One region of the Rhodoferax sp. RT5P35 genome, then DNA from elsewhere that is predicted to be linked to it. Evidence: predicted binding sites of a transcription regulator. Region 1 holds the regulator's gene; the other holds the start of a gene.

Region 1 (9,624 bases):
GAGCAATTAGCGTAGGTTAAATATGCGCCAGAAGCTGTTTTAATGCCTTAAAAACAGCCCAGAAATACTTAACCCAGGTCGGGATGCTCCACCAATGTGGACAGCGGCAAGTCCGCGATCTCTTGCAGCAGCAGCGCCAGCTGCTGGCCCGATGCATCCACCAGCGCCTGGCCTTTTTCTGCCGTGGCGGCGGCGGCGTTGCCTGCTGCGCCAGTGGGGTTGTAGTCCTGCATCTGCCAGCCCAGCTTGGCGCTTTTGCCGTTGCCCAGGATGGGGTACTTCGCGGCGCGGTCTTGCGAGGTGGATGTGAAGTTGCGGGCCAGCGCCATGCGCACGGTGTGGGGGCGCAGGGCCAGCATCATCGAGGTTTCTGTGTCGCCCGCGTGGATGCCGAAGCGGTGTTCTTCGGCGCTGAACAGGCTGTTCGCATCGCCCAGCGGCAGGTTGAACCAGCTGGCGCTGTAGACCAGCAAACCGTGCTCGGTGCGCAGGGTGCGAGCCACGATGTCCATCAGGCTGACCTGGCCGCCGTGGGCGTTGAAGATCAGCAGCTTTTTGACCCCGCTGCGGGCCACGCAGGCCCCCAGTTCGGTCCAGACGCGGATGAGGGTTTCACTCGACAAGGTGAGCGTGCCCGGAAAGCGCACATGCTCGGGGCTGAAGCCCACTTGCTGGGTGGGCAGCACCAGCACCGAGGCATCCACCGGCAGCAGCGGCAGCGCGGCAGCCACCACGCCATCGACCAGGATGGTGTCCACACTCAGCGGCAGGTGCGGGCCGTGTTGCTCGGTGGCGGCCACGGGCAGCACGGCCACGGTGCGGGCCGGGTCAAGCTGCGCGAAGTCGCGGGTGGTGAGGTCGGCCCAGAAGCGAGGTGGAGTGTGCATGCCCGGGATTTTAGGAGGCAAGCACCATTCGGCAGCAAATTCTTACCTGGTGCTGGCACTACCAGGGTGAAGTTCCCCATTGGCCGCTGAAGGTGTGAAGCGTGGCATAGGACTGGCCCTGTCTTGACCGAACACCATCAAAGCAAGGCGTGCAACCCCTGGTAGCCGACATAGAAGCCGACCACCATAATCAAAGCACTGGAGAAATAAGGCACCTTACGGGCGAACTCGCCAAACCCACTCCACCGCTTCGATGCATGCTTCACGCTCAAGGCTGCCACGGCACCCGCCATGACCATCGTGACTGCCAAGCCAATACTGAAAGACAACACCAGGGTCGCACCCAGTGTGACCTTCTTCAGTTGCAGGCAGAGCAGCAGCACGGTAATGGATGCCGGGCATGGAATCAGCCCACCCGTTAGTCCGAACATCACGATCTGTCCCGTAGTGACGTTTTGGTTGGTGAAGCGGCGACGGATGTCGTTGGCGTGCGCCAGCTCGTGGGGGTCCTGGTAGCCTGGTGCCGCTACATCCAGCCCCTCCAGGTCTTTGATCGCGTGGTGGTGATGGTGCTCAAAGTACTCTACGTCGTAGTCATGGCTGTGCTGCCCATGGCCCAGGCGTAGACGGGCCATGAATTCATGTGGTTCAGGAATCTCTTCCACAGACTCCACGAAACCGTCACGTTGCACAAAAGCAAAGGCGTGGCGCGTTCCGTCCGAACGTTCCGTTTCGACCCGTACCTGGTCAGCTGCCCATACATGGCCGTGCGATCCATCGCGAAATAGGCGGAAGCGTGGTGGTACACCGTCTTCAAAAACCTCCAGGCGCACCACCCCGTGGCCGGTATCGATTCGCTTGGTTTCATCGTGGCCATGGTCATGGTTATGGTCATGGTCATCGCTTTGGCGGGCAAGTTTTTGCTCCCGCCACGTGCGCCACAACATCCACAGGGCCGTGCCGATGATGAGCACAGCAGAACCAACTTGCAAATAGGGTTCACTGGTTTCTGCGCTCCATTGCTGGCTGAAATACATGCCGCCCAACGCAATGGCCCAAACGATGGCCGTGTGGGACAGCGTGGCCGCCAGGCCCAGCAACACCGCTTGTCCCACTGTGCCGCGAACCGCGATGATGAAGGCCGCCATCATCGTCTTGGAGTGGCCTGGTTCCAGACCATGGAGTGCACCTAACAAGATGGCACTGGGAATAAACAACCACGCGTTGCCTTGCTGCAGCAAAGTAGAAAAATTCGTCATTTTTTGTCTTACAGGTATTTGGTGATGGCTTTAAATTCGCGGATGGTGTCATCCGGGTTTTGCATGCCATCGCGGATCGCGTGTTCCAGGCAATGGTCAATGTGGTCATGTACCAAGGCCTTTTTGGCGTTGCCGACAGCACTTTCTACAGCCTGGAGCTGCTGGGCAAGGTCCAGACAGGCGCGGCCTTCTTCCATCATAGTGATGATGCTTTTGAGATGGCCTTCGGCCCGTTTGAGTCGTTTGATGATGTCCGGGTGTGAGGTATGGATGGTCATGCCTACATATTATCCTATCCCCCTGGATAGGATATTTTTGTAGGGTAAATACACATGAGGCATCTGGTGGAATGCGTCGTATTGATTCCCACACTGTGCGACGGGCATCGCCCCCATAGCCGATGAAGACACAGAGCGGACCCAGGTGACGCGGGATTTTTGGCTCGACCGGGAGCGGATGCTGCGGTTTTCTCTACAACCTTGATTTACAGAAGACTTTGGCAGAACGCCAAAACCCGCGGGTCCATGTCGTGCAGCAAGGCCCATACGGCCACGCCCGCCAGTGACGCACCCGCCACCCGCATGCCCCATTCCTTACGCTGGGGGCTGCGCCAAACCTGCAGGCGCACCCACAGCCAGGGTCCGACCACCAGGGTGATGCTGCTGCCCAGAGCAAACAAAGCCATGCACAGCGCGCCCTCCAGCGGGCCGCCGCTGAGGGATGCGACCAACAGGGCCGAGTACAGCAGGCCGCAGGGCATGAGCGCCCAGGCGGCCCCGGCCACGAACACCCAGGCCCGGCCTGCCAACCGGGGCCGCAACCGCGACCATAAGTTGCGTCCCAGGCCATCGACCCACACCGGTTGCCGCGCCAGCACCAGCAGCATGCCGCCCCAGACCAGCACCGCCACGTGGAACAGCGTCCACACCGGGCGCAGCGCGGCGGCAGGTGCCGTCAGCCAGGCGAGCGTGTTGACGGTAGCGGCGGCCAGCGCACCCGCCAGCGTGTAGCCCAGCAAGCGCCCGGCCTGCAGTTGCAGCATGCCCTGGCGGGCCCCGGCGACCCGCACCACGCCCGCGCAGGCCGCACCGCACATGCCCGCGCAATGCGGGCCACCGGCCAGGCCCATGAGAAGGGCGGTCCAGGCCAGGGAGTTCTGCATCGTCATTACTTACCCTCTCGCATGGAGCCAGAACGCACGCCCACCAGAAACACCGCAGAACTGGCTTTGCCAGGCTGCTGGTGTTGCCCCCTGCAAGGGGGTTGGAGAAAGATGCGAAGCACTGCAGCCTGGGGGTGTGCTAAATGATCCGTGAGAAACGGGCGCGGTTCTGGTCGGCTTGCAGGTAGCGGTCGAACACCATGGCCACGGCGCGCACAAAGAACCAGCCGGTGGCGGTGACCTGGATGCTGGTGGCATCCACCGTGGCCATGCCGGCCTGCACCAGGGGCTGCAGGGCCTGCAGCTCGGCGGCAAACGTGGCTTTGAAGTCCACCAGGTAGGCCAGTTCAATGGATTCAAACTGCACCATGCCCTGGCACATAATGGCCATGATGATGGCGCGGCGCACCACGTCGTCGCGGTTCAGGGCCAGGCCGCGCACCACCGGCAGCTGGCCCTGGTCGATCATGTCGCAGTAGGCCTCCAGGGTCTTGGCATTCTGGCTGTAGGTGGGGCCGATGCGGCCAATGGCCGACACGCCCAGGCCGACCAGGTCGCAGTCGGGCTGGGTGCTGTAGCCCTGGAAGTTGCGGTGCAGCCGCCCCTGGCGCTTGGCCACGGCCAGCGCGTCGTTGGGCAGGGCGAAATGGTCCATGCCCACGTAAACGTAGCCCGCGCCGATGAGCGCGTCCAGCGCCTGCGACAGCATGGCCAGCTTGGCCGCGCCGCTGGGCAGCTCGGCGTTGAGGATGCGGCGCTGCGGCTTGAAGCGCTCGGGCAGGTGGGCGTAGGCGTACAGGGCGATACGGTCGGGGCGCAGCGCCACGATCTGCTCCAGCGTGTGGGCAAACGAGGTGGGTGTTTGGCGCGGCAGGCCGTAGATCAGGTCGGTGTTGATGGATTCGAAGCCTAAGCGGCGGGCTTCGGCCACCAGCCCAAACACCTGCTCGGCGGGCTGCACGCGGTGCACGGCCTTTTGTACGTCGGCATCGAAATCCTGCACGCCAAAGCTCAGGCGGTTGAAGCCCAGCGCCGCCAGGGCCGCCAGCCGTGTGGCATCCACGGTGCGCGGATCGACCTCGATGGCGTATTCGCCGCCCGGGGCCAGGCTGAAGTGGCGGCGCAGCAGGGCCATCAGCTGGGCCAGTTCGTCATCGCTCAAAAACGTGGGGCTGCCGCCGCCCAGGTGCAACTGGCTGACCACCCGGCCCGTGCCGAGCTGGGCGGTGTGCAGGGCCATTTCGCGCTCCAGGTACTGCAGGTAGGCCGCGCCGCGTTCGTGGCGCTTGGTGATGATCTTGTTGCAGGCGCAGTAGTAGCACAGCGATTCGCAAAACGGGATGTGCACGTAGAGCGACAGCGGCAGAGCGGTGGCGGTGTCCCGGCGCAGGCGCAGGGCGCGGGCGTAGTCCTCGCCGCGGAAGGCTTCCACGAAGCGGTCGGCGGTGGGGTAGGAGGTGTAGCGCGGCCCCGGCACGTCAAAGCGCTTTAAAAGTTCAGTCGAAACACAGGTCATAAAAAGCGCTTTGGTTGCATCTATGCACTGTGCCGCGAAGGACGCACGCCTTACTTGACCTAGATCAAGCCGCCTGCAGATGCTTGTGGCGAGAATGGTTGTTTACAAAAGCCCCTACTGCGCGCATGACCCCTATCGCCATCAAAGTTGCCTGCTCGAACTGCAATCTGCGTGAGCTGTGCATGCCACTGGGCCTGAACCAAGACGAGTTAAACCGTATAGACGATCTGGTGGCCGTGCGCCGCAAGGTCAAACGCGGGGCCACGCTGTTCCGCAATGGCGAGGCGTTTACCGCGCTGTACGCTATCCGCACCGGGTTTTTCAAAACCTCCATCACCACCGAGGACGGGCGCGACCAGGTCACGGGTTTTCAGATGGCGGGTGAGATCATCGGGCTGGACGGCATCGTCAACGACCAGCACACCTGCGACGCGGTGGCGCTGGAGGATGCCGAGGTCTGCGAGATGCCGTTTGACCGCATCGAAGAACTGTCGCGCGAGGTCAACGCCCTGCAGCGCCATGTGCACAAGATCATGAGCCGCGAAATCGTGCGCGAGCACGGCGTGATGCTGCTGCTGGGCAGCATGCGGGCAGAGGAGCGGCTGGCGGCTTTTTTGCTGAACCTGGTGCAGCGCCTGCATGCGCGCGGCTTCTCACCGCTGGAGTTGGTGCTGCGCATGACGCGCGAAGAGATCGGCAGCTACCTGGGCCTGAAGCTGGAAACGGTGAGCCGCACCTTCTCCAAGTTTGCCGAGGACGGGATGGTGGAGGTCAAACAGCGCCACATCCGCATCCTCGATGCCGAGGCCTTGAAGCGCATCGTTAATCTTCAGCCCTGTTTATAGTTGCAGCGCCTACCGGCTAGCCTACCAGCAGGGTCAGGCTGCTGATCATTGCCGCCACGGCCCAGAAGGCAAAGAAAGACAGGCTGTACACGCCCTGGCGTGACAGGTCCAGCGGCTGGCCCAGCCAGTGCAAGCTGCTAGGGTCCACCACCGCAAACACCAGACCCTCCAGCAAACAAGCGCCCAAAAATCCCGACCACAGCACACTGGTGATGCGTTGTACTGCCATGCTGCCCGCCTACTTCTGCCGCACCGCGCCGGGGGGCGTGGCGGCGTGGTTGCGCGCTTGCTCGGCTGGGGCCAGGGTGCCCTGCAGGGCCAGCGTCTTGTTGATCTCCAGGCCCTGGCGGTAATAGTCCTGCGCCAGCACCGGATCTTGCCGGGTGAAGGCCAGCCAGGCCGTAACAAGAGCGGCTACCACCACGATCAGCGGGCCGGAGATGACCAGCCACACGTGGCCGTATTTCCACCAGGGTTGCGAAGTTTTTTCAGACATGGACTTTCTCCTTAATGTGAACAAGGCATCTAGCTATTCCCCACCCAGCATGCGGGCAGAACGCACACTTTCCAGAAACACCGCAGAACTGGCAATGCCCGGCTGCTGGTGTTGCCCCCTGCGTGTCGAATCGGTTTTGGTAAACCGGTTCGAGGGGGGTTGGCGAAAGATGCGAAGCACTGCAGCCTGGGGGTGAGTAATTAGCGGGGCACGATAAACGTGGATTTCTCGGATACGCGGTCTTTGCCGTCGGCACTGGCGATGTCAAACACCACCGGGTGCGAACCCGGCGTGGCCGAGCCATAGGGGATGTGCAGGCGCACCGCCACCCAGCGCGACTGCACGGCACCCACCTCCACCTCGGTTTCCGATGCAACTTCCAATCCGGCCAGCCCGTCCAGCCCGTGGGCCGATAGCGTGTAGCGCTGGGGCGATTCGGTGGCGTTCATCACCTGCAGGCGGTAAACGTTCTCTAGCTGGCCCCCGGCCACAATGCGCGACAGGGCGGCGCGGTCGCGCACCACGTCCACCTTCAGCGGGGTGCGCAGTGCCAGGCTGATGCCCAGGCACAGCATCAGGGTCCATAGCAGCGCGGTGTAAACCAGCACCCGGGGCCGCAGCACCCTGCGCAGGATCTGGCGGGCCGTCCAGCCCCCGGCCATGCCGTTCTCGGTGGCAAAGCGGATCAGGCCGCGGGCATAGCCCATTTTGTCCATCACCCCATCGCACACGTCCACACAGGCCGCGCAGTTGATGCACTCGTACTGCAGGCCCTGGCGGATGTCGATGCCGGTGGGGCAGACCTGCACGCACAGGGTGCAGTCCACGCACGACCCCAGGCCCAGCGCCGCAGGGTCGGCTTTGCGGGAACGGGCACCGCGCGGCTCACCCCGGTTGGCGTCATAGCTGACGATGAGCGTGTCCTTGTCGAACATGGCGCTCTGAAAGCGGGCGTAGGGGCACATGTACTTGCATACCTGCTCGCGCATGAAGCCCGCATTGCCGTAGGTAGCCGCGCTGTAAAACAGGCCCCAAAAGACCTCCCACGAGCCGAAGTTCAGCTGCAGCGACTCCTGCAGCAGGTCTTGGGTGGGGGTGAAATACGACACAAAGGTGAAGCCGGTCCACAGTGACAGCAGCATCCACACTGCATGCTTGGCCCACTTCTTGCCGATCTTGTGGGCAGACAGGGGGCCGCCGTCCAGGCGCATGCGGGCACCCCGATCGCCCTCGATGCGGCGCTCTATCCACATGAAGATCTCGCTGTACACCGTTTGCGGGCAGGTAAAGCCGCACCACAGCCGCCCGGCCACGGCGGTGAACAAAAACAGCGACAGGGCCGACACCACCAGCAGGCCCGTAAGGTAGATGAAATCCTGCGGGTACAGCACCAGGCCAAACAGATAAAACCGCCGCGCCGCCAGGTCCAGCAGCACCGCCTGGCGCTCGCCGTACTGCAGCCACGGCAGGCCGTAGAACACCAGTTGCGTCAGCAACACCATGCCCCAGCGCCAGCGGGCAAACAGGCCCTGCACCGAGCGCGGATAGATCTTGGGCTGGGCCGCGTACAGCGACACCAGTTCCTCGCCTTCGGCGGCTATCGGGGTGATGGGGATGGTTTTGCGCATGGCCTACGGTGTCGGCTTGTTCGATAGGCCCCACACGTAGCTGGCCAGTACGTGGATTTGCGCCTCGGTCAGCTTGGTCTCTTGGGCGGGCATCTGGTTGGTTTTGCCGTTGTTGACCATGGCGATGATGGCCGCCTCGCCCCAGCCGTGCAGCCAGATGTCGTCCGACAGATTGGGTGCGCCGATGGCCTGGTTGCCCTTGCCGCCCACGCCGTGGCAGGCCGCGCAGACCGAGAATTTGGACTTGCCCAGAGCGGCACGCAGCGAATCGTTGGGGCTGCCCGACAGGCTGAGCACGTAGTTGGCCACGTTCTTCACATCGTCGGGCGTGCCCACGGCAGCGGCCATGGGCGGCATTACACCGATGCGGCCATGGGTGATGGTTTCCAGGATTTTGTCGGGCGTGCCACCGTGCAGCCAATCGCCGTCGGTCAGGTTGGGAAAGCCCTTGCTGCCACGGGCGTCCGAGCCGTGGCACTGGGCGCAGTTGTTCATGAACAGGCGCTCGCCCACCGCCATGGCCTGGGCGTTGCCGGCCAGCTTCTCCGGCGGGAGGGCTGTGAATTTGGCATACAACGGCTCCAGCTCGCGGTTGGCCTGCGCCACTTCGGCGTTGTACTCGCCCACCTGGGTCCAGCCCAGCGTGCCCGCATAGCTGCCCAGGCCGGGGTAGGCCACCAGGTAGCCCACGCCAAACAGCACCGTCAGGATGAACAAGCCCACCCACCACAGCGGCAGCGGGTTGTTCATCTCGCGCAAATCGCCGTCCCACACATGGCCGGTGGTGTTGTCGCTCTGGAACGGCACCTTCTTGCGGGCCGTAACCCACAGCAGAAGCAGGCAGGCGGCGATGCTGACAACAGAAACGGCGCTGATAAAAACCGACCAGAAGTTGCTCGTGAAATCGCTCATGGGAATTCCTTCCGGGATCAGTCTTGCAAAAAGGGCAACTGCGCTGCGTCGTCAAACTGCGCCTTGTTGTGGCGCGAAAACGCCCACACCATGATCCCGATAAAGGTGATGAAGCTGCAAACGGTGGCGGCGATGCGCAAGGTGGTGACGTCCATGGGGGCTTTCAGGTTCAGGGGGCTGGAGCAGGGGGTGCGGGAGGCACGTTCTCGGCGGCTTTGGCCGCCAGCTGGTCGGTCAGGGCCCGGCCCAGCACCTGCAGATAGGCGATGAGCGCGTCCTGCTCGGTCTTGTCCTTCACCGCAGCCGCACCACCGGCAATGTCGGCGTCGGTGTAGGGCACACCCACGGTGCGCAGGGCCCGCATGCGCGGTGCAACATCGGTGGGGTCGACCAGGGCGGTTTCCAGCCAGGCGTAGCTGGGCATGTTGGATTCGGGCACCACGTCGCGCGGGTTGTGCAGGTGGATGCGGTGCCATTCGTCGCTGTACTTGCCGCCCACGCGCTGCAGGTCGGGCCCGGTGCGCTTGCTGCCCCACTGGAACGGGTGGTCGTAGACAAATTCACCGGCGACCGAGTAGTGGCCGTAGCGCAGGGTCTCGGCGCGGAACGGGCGGATCATCTGCGAATGGCAGCCGTAGCAGCCTTCGCGCAGGTACACGTCGCGCCCCATCAGCTGCAGCGCGGTGTAGGGCTTGAGGCCGGTGACCGGCGCGGTGGTGGACTTCTGGAAGAACAGCGGCACGATCTCCACCAGCCCGCCCACGGCGACTACCAGCAGGATCAGCACGATCATCAAAAAGTTGTTGGTCTCGATCTTTTCGTGCGAGAAAAACGCAATGGGTTTCTTTTTGTCAGCCATGGGGTTCTTTCAGGCGTGGGCCATTTGAAAAGTGGGCACAGGTACCAGCACTGAACGACC
Region 2 (9,624 bases), on a different contig from region 1:
GTGAAGGCATCGTGGTCGTTGCGGGCCTGCGCCACCCACAGCACATCGTCAAACAGTAGGTCGTGGCAGTTGGCGGGGGTCAGGCGCTTTTGCGCCAGGCCGGGGCGGCAGACCAGCACTTTGCGCAGGCGGCCAACTTCGGAGTGCAAGCCTTTGGAAGGGGTTGTCATGGTGTTTTGTCCAGATCTATAAGCTGAGTTGGCCCATGCTGAGCAGATAGGCGGCAACCAGGGCCAGCGCCACCAGCAGCGCCAGCACCAGCCATTCCCAGGGGGTGAATGCCTGCTCGGAGCGCTGGCGTTTGGCCACGATGTACAGCACCGCACCCGGTGCGTAGAGCAGGGCGCTGAGCAGCAAATACTTCAGCCCGGCGGCGTACAGCAGCCAGAGGCAATACACCATGGCCAGGCCGGTGACGGCGATGTCGCTGCGGTGCTGCGCGGCGCGCGGCCCCTCGCCGCGCCACGCCAGCAGCAGGCCGTAAACGGCGCTGAACAGATACGGCACCAGAATCATCGCCGTAGACAGCGAGATCAGCGCCAGGTAGGAGGCCTTCCAGAACAGCGTAACCAGCAAAAACAGCTGCACCATGCCGTTGGTCAGCCACAGGGCATTGGCGGGGACGCCTTTGGGGTTTTGCTTCGCCAGCCAGGACGGCATGACACCGCCGCCGGCCGGGGTGAACAGCGACTCTGCCGCCAGCAGTGTCCAGGCCAGGAAGCCGCCGCCGACGGACACGATCAAGCCCAGGGTGATGGCTACCGCGCCCCAGGTGCCCACCGCTTTCTCCAGCACGCCGGCCATCGACGGGTTTTTCAGTGCGGCCAATTCAGGCTGGGTGGTGATACCCAGCGACAGCAGCGATACCGCCATCAGCAGCAGCAGGCATAGCAAGAAGCCGATGACGGTGGCGCGGCCCACATCCTTGCGTTCACGGGCCCGGGCCGAGTAGACGCTGGCCCCTTCGATGCCGATGAATACCCACACCGTGACCAGCATGGTGCTCTTGACCTGGTCCAGCACCGAGCCCAGTTTGGCATCGCCCCAGAAGTCGAGCCGGAAGGTATCCACCTGAAAAGCCATGGCCACCAGCACGATGAACAGCAGCAGCGGTATCACCTTGGCCAGCGTAACCACGGCGTTCAGCACCGCCGCACCCTGTATGCCGCGCAGCACCAGTGCATGGATCACCCACAGCGCGACCGACGCCGCCAGCACGGCGGCAGGCGTATTGCCCTCGCCCAGCACCGGAAAGAAGTAGCCCAGCGCGCCAAAGGCGGCCACCAGATAGCCTACGTTGCCAATCCAGGCGCTGATCCAGTAGCCCCAGGCCGAGTTGAAGCCCACGTATTCGCCGGACAAGGCCCGGGCATAGGCGTACACGCCGTTGTCCAGTTCCGGCTTGCGCAACGACAGGATTTGGTACACGCGGGCCAGGGTGAGCATGCCCACGCCGGTGATGCCCCAGCCTATCAAGATGGCCCCCGCACCCGCGCCTGCCGCCATGTTTTGCGGCAACCCGAAGATGCCGCTGCCAACGATGGAACCCACCACCAGGGCTACCAGCAGACTGAGGCCCAGGGTACCTGGCGCGTGCGTTGCGGCGCGCGGCTGTGGAATCGAGCTTGCTGCGATTGCGTTCATGGGGGAATATCTCGCGTTGACGTAATGGGGGTGATTTGGTACCTGTACTAATGTTGCCCAGGCCGCCATTGCGCAGACTGATCTATGTCAAGGTTTCGCGTTGATTTTGAAAGTGCAGTGGGCTGGAGGTCACCGGAGACATGCTCTTGGCATCCTGCATGGCGGCGATGCCGGCTGTGCTGGTCGTGTGGATCGCGGCGCTGCTGCAATGAGGTCTGGGTTGGCGGCTCGGTGCGTGGAGTCGATGGCCTGCTCTGCTTTGGAATGCAGCTTGACAGGTTTTAGAAGCCCACGATGTAGTCGGCAATATCGGCCTGTACTTCGGCAAGGTTGGCATGGTTACGCTGCCAGACCCGTTCCAATCTTGAGGTGCAGGAAGAAGCGTTCCATCACCGCGTTATCCCAACAGTTGCCTTTACGGCCCATGTTTTGTATGTAGCTTCTTGTGCTTATGGAATAAGCGCAAGATGCCTAAAACATGCTGCATCATGTTTTGGATCTGCCGGTGGACCCCAACTGCCGTGCCACCGCTTTCGCAGGCTGCAGCAATTCGCGCATGGCCTGCAGTGGCAGTTCGCGGCTGCGGCCCCTGCGCAGGGCCAGCGAGAACTGCGACTGGTAACCAAATTCGGCGGGTAGCAGCACCTTCAAACGCCCTTGGTCCACCCACGATTGGGCGTAGTGCTCGGGCAGGTAGCCCACATAGCCGCCCGACAAAATCAGGATCAACTGGGCTTCCATACTTTCCACCGTGGCCACGCTGCGTTTGAAGCCGTGGCGGCCCAGCTCGGTCTGGCTCCAGTAGCTGCGGCCCACCACGTTCAGCTCCGACACCACCGCGGGCAGGATGTGCTTTTGCGCAAAGCAGGGGTGCCGGTCGCTGCAGTACAGCCACTGCTGCTCACGGTACAGCGGGTGGTAGACCAGGCCGTTGGCCTTGGCCGGAAAGAAACCCACGGCAATGTCCAGCTCGTTGTCCAGCACGCCTTTTTGCAGCTCGTAGGGGCTGCGGATCAGCAGGCTCAGGTGCATGCCGGGGAAGCGGCTGGAAAACACCCCGATGGCTTGGGCCAGCGGCAGCGACACATCGGTCACCGTGGTGTCGAGCACACCCATCTTCAGCGTGCCGCCCAGCTCGCCCTTGAGCGACCGGGTATACAGCGCAAAGCTGTCCAGCTCGCCCAGCATCCGCAGGGTTTCCGACAGCAGCAGCTCGCCTTTGGCGGTCAGCGCGAAGCCACCGCGCCCGCGCCGGCATAGCGAGAAGCCCACATCGGCTTCCAGCTGCGTCATGTAGGTGCTGATGGCCGAGGTGGTTAGGTTCAGCTCCTGCTGCGCCTTGGCAAAACCCTGGTGGCGGGCCACGGCCGCAAAAATGCGCAACAGCTTGAGATCAGCAGCTTGTGCCATAGGTAAACCTTGCCTTGTTAGTTATGGAAACGGGCAACTGATTATTTGTTTACTGCTATTTTTCCACAACCCGTAGTGGCTAAAGTGCGGACCATTGCAGCACGCAGCCGTGTTGCCCCACGGAAAGGTCTTACAGCGTGTCCAAAGTTTTGCACCAACCCCAAAGCGGCAACGAGATGCCCCGGTTTGCCGGTCGCACCACCATGATGCGGCTGCCCGCCATGGACAGCGCCGAGGGCCTGGATGCCGCCTTCATCGGCGTGCCGCTGGACATCGGCACCTCGCTGCGCGCTGGCACCCGGTTCGGCCCGCGCCAGATCCGCGCCGAATCCGTGATGATCCGCCCCTACAACATGGCCACCGGCGCGGCCCCGTTCGACTCGCTCAGCGTGGCCGACATGGGCGACGTGGCTATCAACACCTACAACCTGCTGGAGTCGGTGCGCATCATCGAGGAAAGCTACACCCGGCTGATGGCCTACCCGGTGGTGCCCATGACCCTGGGCGGCGACCACACCATTACCCTGCCCATCCTGCGGGCTGTGGCGCGCAAGCATGGCCCGGTGGCGCTGGTACACGTAGATGCCCACACCGATACCAACGAAGACATGTTTGGCGAAAAAATCGCCCACGGCACCACCTTCCGCCGCGCGGTGGAAGAGGGCCTGCTGGACTGCAAAAAAGTGGTGCAAATCGGCCAGCGCGCCCAGGGCTATTCCAGTGGCGACTTCCAGTGGGGTGTGGACCAGGGCTTTCGTTTGGTGCAGGCCGAGCAGTGCTGGTACCGGTCGCTGGCCCCGCTGATGGCCGAGGTGCGCGCCCAGATCGGCGACACCCCCGTGTACCTGACCTTCGACATCGACGGCATCGACCCCGCTTGGGCCCCTGGTACCGGTACCCCCGAAGTGGGCGGCCTGACCTCCATCCAGGCGCTGGAAATCGTACGCGGCTGCCGCGGGCTGAACATCGTGGGCTGCGACCTGGTCGAGGTGTCGCCCCCCTACGACGTGAGCGGCAACACTTCGCAACTGGCCGCGAACTTGCTTTATGAAATGCTGTGTGTGCTGCCAGGCGTGGCGTACCGCTAACCGATAGCTTCACCATGCAACTCGACATATTCAGATCTCTCTGGGGCTGGCAAGGCGACTGGGCCACATGCGCCGCCCAACTGCGTGAAGCCGGTTGTGTGGGTGTGGAAGCCCGTGTGCCCTTCGACGCGCCAGGGCGGCTGGCCTTGCGTAACAGCCTGCAGGCCGAAGCCCTGGGCTACATCGCCACCGTGTTCACCGGTGCCGACGTGATTCCGCGCCAGCAAGACGGCCCCGAGGTGCATTTGCAGTACCTGGCGCGGGCCTTCGACGCGGCGGCCGAGCTGTCGCCGCGCTTTGTGAACCTGCTGGCCGGTAACGACCGTTGGCCGCTGGCCCAGCAAGTGGACTTTCTGGGCCGGGCCCAGGCCCTGGCCGATAGCGTTGGCATGGCCTGCACTTTTGAGACCCACCGCGCCAGCGCGCTGTACAGCCCCTGGGTCACGCTGGACATCGTTCGCCAGTTGCCGCAGTTGCGCTATACCGCCGACATCAGCCACTGGGTGGTCGTGTGCGAGAGGTTGCTGGACGACCCGCTGGACGACCTCAGCAGCTTCATCGAGCGTGTCCACCATGTGCAGGCCCGCGTGGGCTACGCCCAGGGCCCGCAGGTGCCGCACCCGGCGGCCCCCGAATACGCGGTCGAGCTGGCTTTCCATCAGGGCATTTGGGAATCCATCTGGGCGGCACAACGCGCCCAGGGCACTACCACCAGCACCCTGACCCCCGAGTTCGGTGCCGACGGCTACATGCATCAACTGCCCTACACCCAAAGCCCGGTGGCCGACCTCTGGCAGGTCAACCGCTGGATGGCGCAAGAAGAGCGGCGGCATTTTGAGCGCTGGTCCGAGTCCACTTCTTTTTTCGCAGGAGCCTGAGCATGCAACCCGGAACCCGAAATTTCACCGCCTTGCCCGTCATCAATATCAGCGGCCTGTACAGCGACGACCTGGCACAGCGCCAGACCGTGGCGGATGCCTTGGGTAATGCCGCCCGCGAGGTGGGCTTTTTCTACATCGTCGGCCACGGGATTGCGCCGGAATTGGTGGCCGAGCTGCGCCAGGCCAGCCGCACGCTGTTTGACCAGCAGATGGACTGGAAAATGCGCTACTACATCGGCGATGCCTGGGGCCACAAGGGCTATGTGCCCGAGGGCGAGGAGCGCTATTCCAAAGGCCGCCCCGACCACAAGGAGGCCTTCGACATTGGCTTCGATGCCCCCGACGACCACCCTCTGGTGCTGGCAGGTACGCCCCTCATCGGCAACAACAAGTGGCCCGATCTGCCGGGCTTCAAAGAAGCCGTGGCCCGCTACTACGCCGCCGTGTTTGCGCTGGGACGGCAGTTGTTCCGCGGCTTTGCGCTGTCGCTGGGCCAGCCCGAAGACGCGTTCGAGGCGCTGGTGACCTGCCCGCCGTCCAAGCTGCGGCTGATCCACTACCCCGTGGACACCGAGGCAGTGGATGCCCCCGGCATCGGCGCGCACACCGACTACGAGTGCTTCACCCTGCTGCTGGCCGACCAGCCCGGCCTGGAGGTGATGAACGACCAGGGTGTGTGGGTCGATGCGCCACCGTACGCAGAAGACGGCGAGGAGGCCTTCGTCATCAACATCGGCGACATGCTGGAGGTGATGACCGCCGGGGCTTTTCCCGCCACCTCGCACCGGGTGCGCAAGGTACAGCACGAGCGCTATTCCTTTCCGCTGTTTTTTGCCTGCGACTACCACACCCGTATCCGGCCGCTGCCGCAGTTTGCCAGTGCCGAAGCCATCGCCAGTTATGAGGAGCTGTCGATTGGCGAGCACATGTATGCCCAGGCGCAACAGACCTACCAGTACCTGAAACGCAAGGTCGAAGCGGGCGAAATCGCGCTGCCCCAGGGCGCGTTGAAGCCCGGCAGCTTTGGCCACATGAAGACCACGGCACCAACCGTTTGAAGATTTTTGTTTCCCGTCCATCCACCTCTAGGAGTTATTCCCATGCTGAAAATCACCCGCATTTCTTTCCTCGGTGCTGCCCTGGCCGCCATCTTGCCCGTGGCGGCCATGGCCCAAACCATGGCCCCCGGCCAGCTCAAGGTCGGCATGGAAATCACCTATCCTCCGTTTGAATCCTGGCAGGGCGATAAGGTGGTGGGCTTTGACCCCGATGTGTCCGAGATGCTGGGGCGCGTCATCAAGGCCAAGCCTGCGTTTGTAGACACCAAGTTCCCCAGCCTGATTCTGGGTCTGGGCAGCGGCCAGTTTGATGCCGTGATCTCGGGCATGTACATCACCCCGGAGCGCACCGCCCAGGCCGATGCCATTGCCTACGCCCGCACCGGTGCCTCCATCATGGTGGCCAAAGACGGCGGCGTCAGTCCCAAGACCGAGCAAGACCTGTGTGGCCTGAAGGTCGGCCTGCAAACCGGTACCAGCTGGGTCAACGCGCTGAAAAAGCTGTCGGCCGAGTACTGCCTGCCCAACGGCAAATCGGCCGTGGCGGTGAGCGAATTTCCCACCGCCCCCGAGGCATCGCAGGCCCTGCTGTCGAAAAACATCCAGGCCCAGCTGGAAATCGCCGGTGCCGCCAAAATGCTGGCCGAACGCAGCAAGGCCCGCATTGTCATCAGTTCGCCCGCCTTGGTGTACCCGCAAACCCTGGGCATCTACGTGAAGAAGGGCAACACGGCGCTGTACCAGGCGCTGGAGAAGGCCTTGGCCGCAGCCCAGGCCAATGGCGAATACGCCGCGTTGATCACCAAGTACGAACTTGAGCCTGTGGCCGCCAAGTAACTAGCCCCGCCTCCTGGAGCATCCACATGGAATTAGATTGGTCGTATTTCTGGTCCTTGTTTTCCATGGGGATCTTTTGGCGGGCGTGTGTGACAGTGGTGGAGCTGGGCTCGCTGTCCTGGGTGCTGGGCTTGGTGCTGGGATTTTTTCTAGCCTGCGCCCGCATCTCCACCACCCGCTGGATCAGCGCGCTGGCGGGGGCCTACATCTGGCTGTTCCGCAGCGTGCCGCTGCTGGTACTGGTGGTGTTTGTGTTTAACCTGCCGCAGATATTTCCGATGAGCCGCAGCGTCATCGGCGAGCCATTTTTTGCGGGCCTGGTCGCCATGGTGCTGACCGAAGCCGCCTACATGGCCGAGATCCACCGCGGTGGTCTGCTGTCGGTGGCGCGCGGCCAGCGCGAGGCGGGCCGGGCGTTGGCGTTTGGCCGCTTCGGAGCCATGCGGCTGATCGTGGTGCCGCAGGCCTTTCGCATCGCGCTGCCGACGCTGATCAACGAGTATGTGACCATCATCAAGCTGACCTCGCTGGTGTCGGTGATCTCGTTGCCCGAACTGTTGATGACCGGGCTGCGCCTGTATTCGCAGAATTTTCTGGTGATGGAAACCCTGCTGGGCGTGGCGGTGTACTACGTGCTGCTGGTCACCATCTTCAGCACGCTGCTCGGCTGGGTTGAGAAAAAGCTGGACCTGCAAAAGCGCCATCCCACCACGCTGGACGATGCAGCCTGCGCCACGCTGCGCATCTCCCTGGGCGGTCTGGTGGCCCTGCACCCTGTAGCTGCGGCCCCCGGCCAGCCTGCGGCCCTGGAGCTGCGCAACATCCACAAAGCCTACGGCAGCCACCAGGTGCTCAAGGGCATCCATCTGCAGGTGGGTGTGGGCGAGGTGATTTCCATCATCGGCCCGTCGGGTTCGGGAAAAACCTCGCTGATCCGCACCATCAACGGGCTGGAATTCATCGACCAGGGCGAGATCATCCTGTTTGGCGAAAGCTATATCCACGCCCACGAGCCGCTGGACAGCAGCCGGGTGCGCGGCGGCATACGCCGCATCGGCATGGCCTTCCAGAACTTCAACCTGTTTCCCCACCTCAGCGTGCTGGACAACGTGCTGCTGGCCCCGCGCTACCACGCCCAGCCCGCAGATGCCGCCGTGCGCCAGACGCAAGCGCTGCAGCTGCTCGACAAGGTCGGCCTGCTAGCGCACCAGCATAAGTATCCACACCAGTTGTCTGGCGGCCAGCAGCAGCGCGTGGCGATTGCCCGTGCGCTGGCGATGGAACCCGATGTGATGCTGTTCGACGAGCCGACTTCTGCCCTCGACCCCGAGCTGGTGGGCGAAGTGTTGAAGGTCATCCAGGACCTGGCCCAAGAGGGTATGACCATGGTCATCGTGACGCACGAAATGGACTTCGCCCTGGCCATCTCCAACCGTGTGCTCTTCATGGAGAATGGGTTGATCCAGCTGGATGCCGCACCCAAGCACATTCAACAAGCCGACGCACCTGATGCCACCACGCAACGTGTGCGCCGCTTCATGGGACTGGTATGAAGCACACCCCCAGGCTTGCCCGCTTCGCGTGGCCACCAACCCCCTTGCCGGGGGCAATACCGGTGGCCCGGCGAAGCCGGTTCCGCGGTATTTCTGGAACAGATCGTTCTCGCCACTGATGCCATGGGTAACCAGCACATGGCGCAGCACCCATAGACCACTCATCCATATGACAAGCTCTGACGAAGCCACCCTGCGCCGCGATCTGGCCGCCGCCTACCGCCTGGCCGCGCTGTTCGGTTGGGACGACACGCTCTACACCCACTTCTCGGCCCGGCTGCCGCCCGACGGGGGACCTGAGCGTTTTTTGATCAACCCGTTTGGCCGCCTTTTCGAGGAGGTACGCGCCAGCGACCTGCTGGTGGTGGACATGCAGGGCCGCGTGGTGTCGGGCAGTGCCGACTACAACGTGGCAGGCTTCACCGTGCACAGCGCGGTGCACGGTGGCCGCGCCGATGCCCATTGCGTCATCCACACCCACACCCTGGCGGGCATGGCCGTGGCGGCCTGCGAGGGCGGGCTGCTGCAGCTCAACCAGATCAGCACTGAGTTTTATGGCCGGGTAGGGGTGCATGCCTACGAGGGCGTGGCCTTTGACCTGGGCGAGCGGGTGCGCATCCAGCAGGCGCTGGGCGACCACATTGCGCTGGTGCTGCGCCACCACGGCCTGCTGTCGGTGGGTGCCACCGTGGCCGATGCGTTTTGCATCATGTTCTACCTGAACCGCGCCTGCGAAATCCAGTTGGCTGCCAGCCAGTTGGCAAGCACCGCAGGCCCGGTGACCGAGATCCCCCCGCACCTGAGCCAGCACGCCTGCGAACAGCTGCAAAGCGTGGAGCACGAACGCCAGATCCTGTGGCAAGCCTGGCTGCGCAAGTTGGACCGCATCGACCCGTCTTACCGCGATTAACCGAGATTGATTTCCGCTTTATGCCGACTCTGCTGATCTGTAGTGAAACCGACGACCTGGGCGATCTGTACACGCTCTTTTGTGAAGAGGCGGCTCGTCGCTTCTCTGGCATGCCCGGTCTGCAGGTGCGTCTGTGGCCCGACATGCCGGACCCTGCCGATGTCGAGGCCGTGGCAGGCTGGTACCCGCCCGCTGGGCTGATGCACAGTTTGCCGAACCTGCGCCTGGCCTCGTCCATCGCGG

The links. Region 1 encodes FNR, which switches genes on or off when oxygen is low (the NO sensors DNR and NnrR bind a similar motif). Its sites were predicted from a motif close to TTGATNNNNATCAA; they were not measured.
Region 2: arcD (arginine-ornithine antiporter) is a predicted target of FNR. The motif match lies at 1,722-1,735, and genes of this name have one in related genera.

The regions. Positions count from the first base shown of each region.
Region 1 is NZ_JBWMAX010000004.1:113,517-123,140, forward strand. Features, by position in the region: gene AC097L_RS07170 (creatininase family protein) at 69-887, opposite strand; gene AC097L_RS07175 (nickel/cobalt efflux protein RcnA) at 1,025-2,146, opposite strand; gene AC097L_RS07180 (metal-sensing transcriptional repressor) at 2,155-2,424, opposite strand; gene AC097L_RS07185 (sulfite exporter TauE/SafE family protein) at 2,631-3,314, opposite strand; gene hemN (oxygen-independent coproporphyrinogen III oxidase) at 3,448-4,824, opposite strand; gene fnr (fumarate/nitrate reduction transcriptional regulator Fnr) at 4,950-5,669, shown strand; gene AC097L_RS07200 (hypothetical protein) at 5,686-5,898, opposite strand; gene AC097L_RS07205 (FixH family protein) at 5,908-6,165, opposite strand; gene ccoG (cytochrome c oxidase accessory protein CcoG) at 6,366-7,793, opposite strand; gene ccoP (cytochrome-c oxidase, cbb3-type subunit III) at 7,797-8,705, opposite strand; gene AC097L_RS07220 (cbb3-type cytochrome oxidase subunit 3) at 8,723-8,860, opposite strand; gene ccoO (cytochrome-c oxidase, cbb3-type subunit II) at 8,875-9,564, opposite strand; gene ccoN (cytochrome-c oxidase, cbb3-type subunit I) at 9,574-9,624, opposite strand, start outside.
Region 2 is NZ_JBWMAX010000006.1:2,087-11,710, reverse strand. Features, by position in the region: gene AC097L_RS10670 (arginine deiminase) at 1-170, opposite strand, end outside; gene arcD (arginine-ornithine antiporter) at 187-1,644, opposite strand; partial or broken gene AC097L_RS10660 (IS3-like element ISKpn18 family transposase) at 1,929-2,097, opposite strand; gene AC097L_RS10655 (LysR family transcriptional regulator) at 2,131-3,054, opposite strand; gene speB (agmatinase) at 3,231-4,142, shown strand; gene AC097L_RS10645 (sugar phosphate isomerase/epimerase family protein) at 4,157-5,020, shown strand; gene AC097L_RS10640 (isopenicillin N synthase family dioxygenase) at 5,023-6,081, shown strand; gene AC097L_RS10635 (transporter substrate-binding domain-containing protein) at 6,124-6,918, shown strand; gene AC097L_RS10630 (amino acid ABC transporter permease/ATP-binding protein) at 6,945-8,471, shown strand; gene AC097L_RS10625 (class II aldolase/adducin family protein) at 8,641-9,381, shown strand; gene AC097L_RS10620 (Rossmann-fold NAD(P)-binding domain-containing protein) at 9,402-9,624, shown strand, end outside.